DNA from 3 places in the Pseudoalteromonas sp. SR41-4 genome. Region 1 is predicted to be linked to each of the others. Evidence: predicted binding sites of a transcription regulator. Region 1 holds the regulator's gene; each other region holds the start of a gene.
The links. Region 1 encodes MetJ, which represses methionine synthesis genes. Its sites were predicted from a motif close to TAGACGTCTAGACGTCTA; they were not measured.
Positions count from the first base shown of each region.

Region 2: a site for MetJ is predicted at 1,556-1,573, ahead of metK (methionine adenosyltransferase). Genes of this name have one in related genera too.
Region 3: a site for MetJ is predicted at 1,166-1,183, ahead of metE (5-methyltetrahydropteroyltriglutamate--homocysteine S-methyltransferase). Genes of this name have one in related genera too.

Region 1 is NZ_JACJEI010000006.1:6,006-9,300, reverse strand. Features, by position in the region: gene metB (cystathionine gamma-synthase) at 1-1,187, opposite strand, end outside; gene metJ (met regulon transcriptional regulator MetJ) at 1,423-1,743, shown strand; gene H5180_RS06330 (malic enzyme-like NAD(P)-binding protein) at 1,853-3,094, opposite strand.
Region 2 is NZ_JACJEI010000016.1:39,694-42,988, forward strand. Features, by position in the region: gene tkt (transketolase) at 1-1,398, opposite strand, end outside; gene metK (methionine adenosyltransferase) at 1,673-2,824, shown strand; gene H5180_RS13765 (diacylglycerol kinase) at 3,215-3,295, opposite strand, start outside.
Region 3 is NZ_JACJEI010000011.1:59,706-63,000, reverse strand. Features, by position in the region: gene H5180_RS10840 (ElyC/SanA/YdcF family protein) at 1-153, opposite strand, end outside; gene H5180_RS10835 (LysR family transcriptional regulator) at 206-1,093, opposite strand; gene metE (5-methyltetrahydropteroyltriglutamate--homocysteine S-methyltransferase) at 1,383-3,295, shown strand, end outside.

The DNA.
Region 1 (3,295 bases):
GCGATTACTTTTGCGCCGTGCTGAGCTTGACCTGGTTTCACTTTATTGAATACACGATCTAAGTCAGCGATTAAATCTTTTACATCTTCAATGCCCACCGAAATACGGATCAGGGTATCACCTACTCCCGCAGCAAGACGAGCAGTTGCCTCCATACCTGCGTGGGTCATAGTTGCAGGGTGACAAATCAAACTCTCAACCCCACCTAATGACTCAGCTAAGCTAAATTCTTCTAAGCTGGTCAAAAATTCTGCAGCATCATTAATATCACCTTTGATATCAAAGCTTACCATGCCACCAAAACCACGTTGCTGCTGTTTAGCGAGTTCATGCTGTGGATGAGATACTAATCCAGGGTAATATACTTGGCTTACATAAGGGGAGTTTTCTAGATATTGGGCAATAATAAAGGCATTTTCTTGATGCTGACGTAAACGAACATTCAAAGTACGTAAACCACGTAACGTTAAGTAGCTATCAAACGGGGCACCGGTAATGCCAATGTTATTAGCCCACCAAGCAAGCTCATCACCCAACTCTTGGGTAGCGGCGATCACCGCACCACCAACAACATCTGAGTGACCGTTAATATATTTAGTGGTCGAATGCACCACAATATCAACACCAAACTCAATTGGGTTTTGCAAAGCAGGTGATAAAAATGTGTTATCGGCACCAACCAACGCACCGCACTGCTTAGCAATCGTGGTGATCGCTTTAATATCGGTTAACCGTAAGATAGGATTACTCGGTGTTTCAATCCAAATTAGCTTTGGTTTTATCTCAAGAATTTTTTGATGATTTTCAGATTTAGTTAAATCTAAAACCACTAACTTTAATAAGCCACGCTTTTCAAGTGAGGTGAATAAGCGGTAACTACCGCCATAGCAATCATGTGGGATCACTAAAGTATCGTCACTGTTTAGCAGCTGAGTAGCTAAATGCACCGCAGCCATGCCCGTTGCAGTGATAATCCCCTTAGCGCCACCTTCAAGCTTAGCGAGCGTTTCAGCGAGTAAATCACGGTTTGGGTTGCCGCTACGGCCATAATCATATTGGCGCTTTTTATCAAAATCAGCAAATGAGTAGGTGGTCGATAAATGAATGGGAGGCACAACCGCGCCGTGATGTTTATCTGCATCAATACCATTGCGTACTGCAATGGTTGCTTTATTCTTTTGACTCATACCGTCACCTACAATTAAATGGATGTTTAGACGTCTAAAAGGTTAGAGGATCAAATTTAATAAGTCAAAGCATTTATGCGGTTTTAGCCGCAAGATTAGAAGTAAAAACATTTAAGCCGCTAGATGGCTAAAAAACAAGTATTTGACTATCTTTTTTAACACGATAGAATTTCGCCATCTTTGCGCTGCAAAAGGTCGCGCAAACAATTAACAACCTGAGGCAACGATACATCCTATGGCTAAATGGAATGGTGAATATATTCACCCATACGCAGAACACGGGAAAAAATCAGAACAAGTTAAAAAGATCACCGTTTCGATCCCGCTAAATGTATTAAAAGTTTTGACTGATGAGCGTACTCGTCGTCAAATTAATAATCTTCGCCATGCAACAAATAGCGAATTACTTTGTGAAGCATTTTTACACGCATTTACTGGCCAACCACTGCCAAACGATGAAGATTTACGTAAAGATAATCCAGAGAAAGTGCCTGAAGAAGTGAAAAAAATCATGCTTGAAATGGGTCTCGAAGTACCTGTACTCAACGAAGATTAAGTTATCATTTGTATATATTCCTGCTTCAGGAATGGGCTACAAAAAAACCTCAGTAACGTAAGTTACTGAGGTTTTTATTATTGTGCCATTACCAATTGCAGCTAAGCAGCTACTCCATGTAGTTTTCCGGCATATCAATTTGTGCAACACCAGAATCAATTGCCGCTTGCGCTACTGCTTTGGCAATGCGCGGTAATAAACGCGGATCCATCGGTTTTGGAATAATATACTGCGCACCAAATTCAAGTGTCTCAACACCCGCCGCTTTTAATACTTCCGCTGGTACTGGTTCTTTAGCAATGCTACGAATAGCGTCAACCGCAGCAATTTTCATTTCATCATTAATTTTGCTTGCACGCACATCTAGCGCACCACGGAAAATAAATGGGAAACACAGCACGTTGTTAACTTGGTTTGGATAATCTGAACGACCCGTTGCCATGATTAAATCATCGCGAGCACCATGAGCAAGCACTGGAGAGATTTCTGGATCTGGGTTTGAACAGGCAAACACTACAGGTCGATCAGCCATTAGCTTAAGATCGTCAGGAGAAAGTAAATTCGGGCCAGATACACCAACAAATACATCGGCATCAGCAATAACATCTTGCAGTGTGCGCTTATCTGTATTGTTAGCGAATAACTGTTTGTACTCGTTTAAATCATCACGACGAGTATGAATAACGCCTTTACGATCTAACATGTAAATATGTTCACGCAATGCGCCACACTTGATCAGTAGCTCCATACACGCAACCGCTGCGGCACCGGCTCCTAAACAAACGATAATCGCATCTTCGATTTCTTTGCCTTGTACTTCAAGTGCGTTGATCATACCAGCAGCCGTTACAATCGCGGTACCGTGTTGATCGTCGTGGAACACTGGAATGCTACAACGCTCGATCAATGCTTTTTCTATTTCAAAACACTCTGGCGCTTTAATGTCTTCTAAGTTAATACCGCCAAACGTATCAGCTATGTTAGCAACTGTATTGATGAAATCTTCGGTGGTATTGTGTTTCACCTCAATATCTATCGAATCTAGACCCGCAAAGCGTTTAAATAATAACGCTTTACCTTCCATAACCGGTTTTGAAGCCAATGGACCTAAGTTACCTAAACCTAAAATAGCGGTGCCGTTAGTAATAACCGCAACCATATTGCCTTTACCGGTGTATTTGTAGGCATTAGCGGGATCAGCAGCTATTTCACGTACCGGTTCTGCAACACCGGGGCTGTATGCGAGTGCAAGATCCTGTACGGTTTCAGCTGGCTTTGTAAGCTCAACGCTAATTTTTCCTGGAACGGGGTGCGAATGGTAATGTAAAGCTTGTTCACGAAAGTCTGACATAACGCGATTTTATCCTGCAAGTAAGTTAAGTTGAAAGTGAGAGTAAGCAGTTCTTATATCTTATAGGGAACGATACCTATATTATAATTAAATTCAAGCAATATCAGGTCTATCCTGTTATATGCTATATCCGTTAATTTTATGCGTTTTGTCAGCATTTTTTGCAAAAAAGCTTCAATTTTCGGCTATAAAAACGCCACA
Region 2 (3,295 bases), on a different contig from region 1:
ACCGATTGAATCGTGGGTGTATACAAAAATGCTTGGCACTTTCATAAGTGCAGCCATACGAACAGCATTACGTGCATATTCCATAAACATTAGGAAAGTTGCGCCGTAAGGAATAAAACCTTTATGCAATGCAATACCATTCATAATCGCCGACATCCCAAACTCACGCACACCGTAATAGATGTAGTTACCGCTGGCATCATCGCGTGTTAAGCCTTTAGAGCCTTTCCAAATAGTCAGGTTAGAACCGGCTAAATCAGCTGAGCCGCCCATAAATTCAGGCAGTAATGGACCAAATGCATTCAGTGCGTCTTGCGATGCCTTACGTGATGCTGGGTTTGCTGGATTTGCGTCTAGTTGCTCAATATATGCTTGTGATTTTTCAGCCCAATCTGCTGGCAACTCACTACTAGTACGGCGTTTAAATTCAGCGGCTAGTTCTGGGTGTGCAGCGGCGTACGCGGCAAATTTTTCATCCCAGTTAGCTTCAAGTTGTTTACCCTTTTCTTTGCCATCCCATTGTGCATAAATATCAGCTGGGATTTCAAATGCTTCACCAGTCCAACCAAGGAACTCGCGTGCTGCTTTGATTTCGTCTTCACCTAGTGGTGCGCCGTGACAATCATGGCTACCTGATTTATTTGGTGAACCATAACCGATAACTGTTTTACAACAAATTAGTGTTGGTTTGTCGGTGATGCTGCGTGCTTCTTCGATGGCTGCGCGGATAGCGTCTGAGTCATGGCCATCAACGTCACTTACTACATGCCAACCGTAGGCTTTAAAGCGTGCAGGTGTATCGTCGCTAAACCAACCTTCAACTTCACCATCAATTGAAATACCGTTGTCATCCCAAAATGCAACAAGCTTACCTAGGCCTAATGTGCCGGCAAGTGAACATGCTTCATGAGAAATACCTTCCATTAAGCAACCATCGCCTAAGAAAGTATATGTGTGGTGATCAACAATATCATGACCTTCGCGGTTAAATTGCGCGGCTAATGCTTTTTCAGCAATCGCCATACCTACCGCGTTAGTGATCCCTTGACCAAGTGGGCCCGTAGTAGTCTCAATACCTGGCGCATACCCATATTCTGGATGGCCAGGTGTTTTTGAATGCATTTGACGGAAGTTTTTAATTTCCTCAATTGGTAAATCATAACCACTTAAATGCAATAGAGAATAAATAAGCATTGAACCGTGGCCATTGGAAAGTATAAATCGATCTCTATCTACCCACTCTGGATTTGTTGGATTGTGGTTTAGATAATCGCGCCATAGTACTTCTGCGATATCAGCCATGCCCATAGGGGCTCCAGGGTGGCCTGATTTGGCCTTTTGTACTGCGTCCATTGATAAGACGCGAATAGCATTTGCAAGTTCTTTGCGAGACGGCATGGATTCTCCTACCTTTACTGTATTTGCGCTGGTTATTGTGTGTATTCATTTGAAGATCCATTCTTACTTATTGTAGGGGCTGTATGCAATTAAAAACCTGATTAAATTGGGCATTATGAATTTTTTTTAAGAACAAAAAGTTATTAGTAATTTTATTTAGACGTCTAGGCGTAAAAAAACTATGCAACTATCGTTGTTTTAGATAAAATACGCCCCTAAATTTTTTAGCGCTCTTACCGACGTTTGTGAAGCGCAATATTTGTGAGCAAAGACAATGGCAAAACATTTATTTACTTCTGAATCTGTTTCTGAAGGTCATCCGGATAAAATCGCGGACCAAATCTCTGACGCGGTACTAGATGCCATCTTAGAACAAGATTCTCATGCCCGTGTTGCGTGTGAAACTTACGTAAAGACTGGTATGGTTATGGTTGGTGGTGAAATCACTACTAGCGCATGGGTTGATATCGAAGAAATCACACGTAAAACTGTACGTGAAATTGGCTACACTCATTCTGATATGGGTTTTGATGCAGACTCGTGTGCAATTTTAAACACGATTGGTAAGCAGTCTCCTGACATCAACCAAGGTGTTGACCGTACTAGCCCAGAAGAACAAGGCGCTGGCGACCAAGGCCTAATGTTTGGTTACGCATGTAACGAAACTGAAGTATTAATGCCTGCACCAATCACTTACTCACACCGTTTAGTGCAGCGTCAAGCGCAAGTACGTAAAAGCGGCGAGCTTAACTGGTTACGTCCTGATGCAAAATCACAAGTTACTTTTGCATATGAAAACGGCAAGCCAGTAGGTATTGACGCAGTGGTACTTTCTACTCAACACAGTGAAGACATTTCACAAAAAGATTTAGTAGAAGCTGTGATGGAAACAATCATCAAGCCAGTACTTCCTGCTGAGCTTATCACTAGTGCAACTAAGTTTTTCATTAACCCGACTGGCCGTTTTGTAATCGGTGGCCCAATGGGTGACTGTGGTCTTACTGGTCGTAAAATTATCGTTGATACCTATGGCGGCATGGCTCGTCATGGTGGCGGTGCATTCTCTGGTAAAGATCCATCAAAAGTTGACCGTTCAGCTGCGTACGCTGCACGTTACGTTGCTAAAAACATCGTTGCTGCGGGCCTTGCTGACAAATGTGAGCTACAAGTTTCTTACGCAATCGGTGTTGCAGAGCCAACGTCAATCAGTGTTGAAACATTTGGTACCAGCAAGCTTGAAGAATCACGTTTAATTGAATTGATTCGTGAACACTTTGACTTACGTCCATATGGCTTAATTAAAATGCTTGATCTTGAGCGCCCAATTTATCTACCAACTGCAGCTTACGGGCATTTTGGTCGTGATGAATTCCCTTGGGAACGCACAGATAAAGCAGACGCACTTCGCGCAGCAGCTGGTCTTTAATATCAGCCTTTATGTAAATGTAGAAAAAGCGCCAATTGGCGCTTTTTTTATGCCTGCTGATTATATTGTTGTAAATGCCTAGGTTATTGTCGCGAGGTAAACTCGCTGCTACCAGACATAGGCGCGGGTTTACCCCGCGCAATTAAAGCTAGGTTCTAGAAAGTGATACCAATCGTGTTAAGTTACTGACCATTTATAGCGACAGATAAATACAGTGATAACAAGGCGTAAATTTTGACATGTAGTTGTTCTACTTGAAAAAATTATAACGCAGTTAGCGCTTTATTTAGCTCGCTAGAATGGTTAAATATTTAAGTCGATTGGTATAACTAGGAGCTTGGGTGTATTCGAAGCTTGTCGCTCAAAGCCAGTGACGTTTTACCTAACTTCCTAACCTATCAATGTAAGTATCTTTTCATACCCAGCCACAGCCCATACAATAAACAACACTATCAGTGCTAATGTTACAGC
Region 3 (3,295 bases), on a different contig from region 1:
ACTAATCAGCAATAAACTGGTGATTGCGATTAAACCAATAAATACGCTGACTTTCTTGGTACGCAGTGCGATTAATAAGCAAACAAAGCACAGTAGAGCAAACAGAGGCAATGGCATCAGCATTGCACCGAGGATTTTTTTCAGTTCAAACATCACAGTAGCACACATAAAGGGGTTTTCTGTATGCTACTGGGTTAAACCTATTTTATCGACCGTTATTTAACTTACAGGTATTTAAAAAGTGGCGATACACTGGGTTATCTTTCATATTCTTTTTCATGGCTAAATACATTGGACGGGTTAATCCCAGTGCGCCTAATGGAATCGACTTAATGAGTCCTTGGCTTTCATATGGTGTTACTAACCAATCCGGTAATGCTGCAACCCCCATTCCGGCACTGACAAGCTGAAAAATGAGCAAGCCCTGATCTACGGTTTTCAAGGTGCCATCAAAACGTGCATTTTGAATAAAATGTTTGAAGATATCCTGACGCTCTCGTGGAATAGGGTACGAAATAATCGTCTCGTTTTTCAAATCAAGTGCCGTTACATAGGCTTTTTTCGCTAGTTCATGATCAGGAGCAACAATTAATTTAAGTTTAAAATCAAATAAATGTGCGTATTCAAGTTTATCTGGTTCACGAATGTCTGAAGTGAGTACTAAATCTAATTCATCACTGAGCAGATCAGGAATAGCGTCATAACTAAAGCCGCGCTCATAATCAACTTTGATATCAGGCCAAAAGTTATTGAATTCTTTAATTGTTGGTAATAACCAATGAAAACAAGCATGGCATTCAACACTAAGTCGTAATTGTGAAATTGGTTGATTAAGACTTTCTTTTAAACGGCATTTGGTTGCTTCAACACGCGGGAGTACTTCGCTGGCAAGTTCAAGTAATAGCATACCTTGTGGGGTAAAGCGCACCGGTTGAGTTTTACGTTCAAATAGTTGGCAATCAAGTTTGTTTTCTAAATCTTTGATTTGATGAGACAAAGCGGATTGAGTCAAAAATAATTCGCGCGCAGTATTTACCAAGGAACCGGTTTCTTTCAAGGTTGCGATGGTCTTTAAGTGTTTTACATCAATCATCTTTAATAATTCTCATGGTAAAGGTGAGTTTAACTCAGATTACAGCCATAATACGCCTTAAATTAAGATGTATCAACGTCTAGATGGCTATAAACCCAATTTTTTTACGTGAAATTTACAAATATACTATAGCATTATGTTTGACAGCGTTGTCATTATATTTTTTGAGTTTGCAAAAAAATATTTCCATGAATTTACCTCAAGTTGAAACTGAGGAAGCATCAATTGTTTGATGTCAGGTATAGGTTTATGGTTTTAGCTATCTAAACAGCTGGAAGGGAATTTCAACATGGCACAATTACATAACTTAGGTTTTCCTCGCATAGGTAGAAAGCGTGAACTAAAATTTGCAGTAGAATCATACTGGGCTGGTAAAATCAGCCAAGCGCAGTTGCTTGAACAAGGTAAGACGATCCGCGCAGAAAATTGGGCTCTTCAAGCAGATGCTGGGATTGATTTATTACCGGTAGGTGACTTTGCTTGGTATGACCATGTGTTATCTACCTCTTTATTGATTGGCGCAGTGCCCAAGCGTCATCAAAAAGCGGATGGTAGCATTGATCTTGATACATTATTTCGTATTGGGCGTGGTCGCGCACCAAGCGGTTGTTCATGTGCAGCAAGCGAAATGACAAAGTGGTTTAATACTAATTATCATTACATAGTTCCAGAGCTAACTCATGATCAGCAGTTTCAACTAACCTGGACTGAGTTATTCGAGCAAGTTACTCAAGCACAAGCATTGGGGCACAATGCAAAAGTAGTATTGGTCGGCCCAGTCACTTATCTTTACTTAGCAAAATGTGCAGGTGAGGAGTTTGATAAACTTAGCTTACTTGAAAAACTATTAGCTGTTTATCAACACGTGTTCGCTAAATTAGCGCAGCAAGGGATTGAATGGGTACAGGTTGATGAGCCTATATTAGGTTTAGAGCTGACAGAAGATTATCAAGAGGCATTAAAAACAAGCTTTCGTGCACTTGCAGGTCAAGGCGTGAAGTTGTTACTTGCTAGTTATTTTGACTCAGTCACTGCCTACTTTGATGATATTGCAGGTTACCCCGTTGATGGCGTACATTTTGATTGTGTTGCAACAAATGTTGATGTTGCAAAACTAGATATATTATTAAGTACAGATCAAGTTTTATCATTAGGCGTAGTAAATGGCCGTAATATTTGGCGTACTGATTTAGAGGTTGTATTTAATAGCATAAAAGACATTGCGCTAAAGCGCGGTGATAATCTATGGCTTGCTCCATCTTGTTCTTTACTGCATACACCGGTTGATTTAGAGCAAGAAGAAAAGCTCGATGATGAGCTTTGTTCATGGCTTGCATTTGCAAAACAAAAAGGCCAAGAGTTGTCATTATTAAAAGCGGCGCTTGAAAGCAATGATAGCAGTGAGCTCGTTGCTTATTCAGCACCTATTAAAGCACGCTTAACCTCTACTCGTGTAAATAATACAGCTGTACAAAAGCGTGTAACTGCACTCACCGCAAAAGATGGTAAGCGTAATCATGCATTTTCTCAACGTATTGAAAAACAACATGCAGCACTTAATTTACCGCTACTGCCGACCACCACGATAGGATCATTTCCACAAACTCAAGTAATTCGTCAAGCACGCCGTGATTATAAAGCCGGTGAATTATCTGCGGATGATTATCAAAGGCAAATGAAAGCAGAAATTCGTTACGCTGTTGAAGAGCAAGAGGCGCTTGATTTAGATGTGTTAGTGCACGGCGAAGCGGAGCGTAATGACATGGTTGAATACTTTGCTGAACTATTAGAAGGCTTTGCTTTTACCCAGTTTGGTTGGGTGCAAAGCTACGGCTCGCGATGTGTGAAACCACCTGTAATTTGGGGGGATGTATCACGTGAACAAGCGATGACGGTTCAGTGGACAAAATACGCACAGTCGCTGACGAGTAAGAAAATGAAAGGCATGCTAACAGGTCCTGTAACTATTCTGTTTTGGTCATTCATTCGTGATGATTTAGACAAACCCACCATCGCTAATCAAATTGCACTTGCGTTACGTGATGAAGTGGTCGATTTACAAAATGCCGGTATTGATATTATTCAAATTGATGAACCTGCATTTCGTGAAGGTATGCCGCTTAAATGTAGCCAATGGCAAGCATATTTAGAATGGGCAGCGTATGCATTTAGGGTCTCAGCAAGCGGTGTGAAAGATGAAAC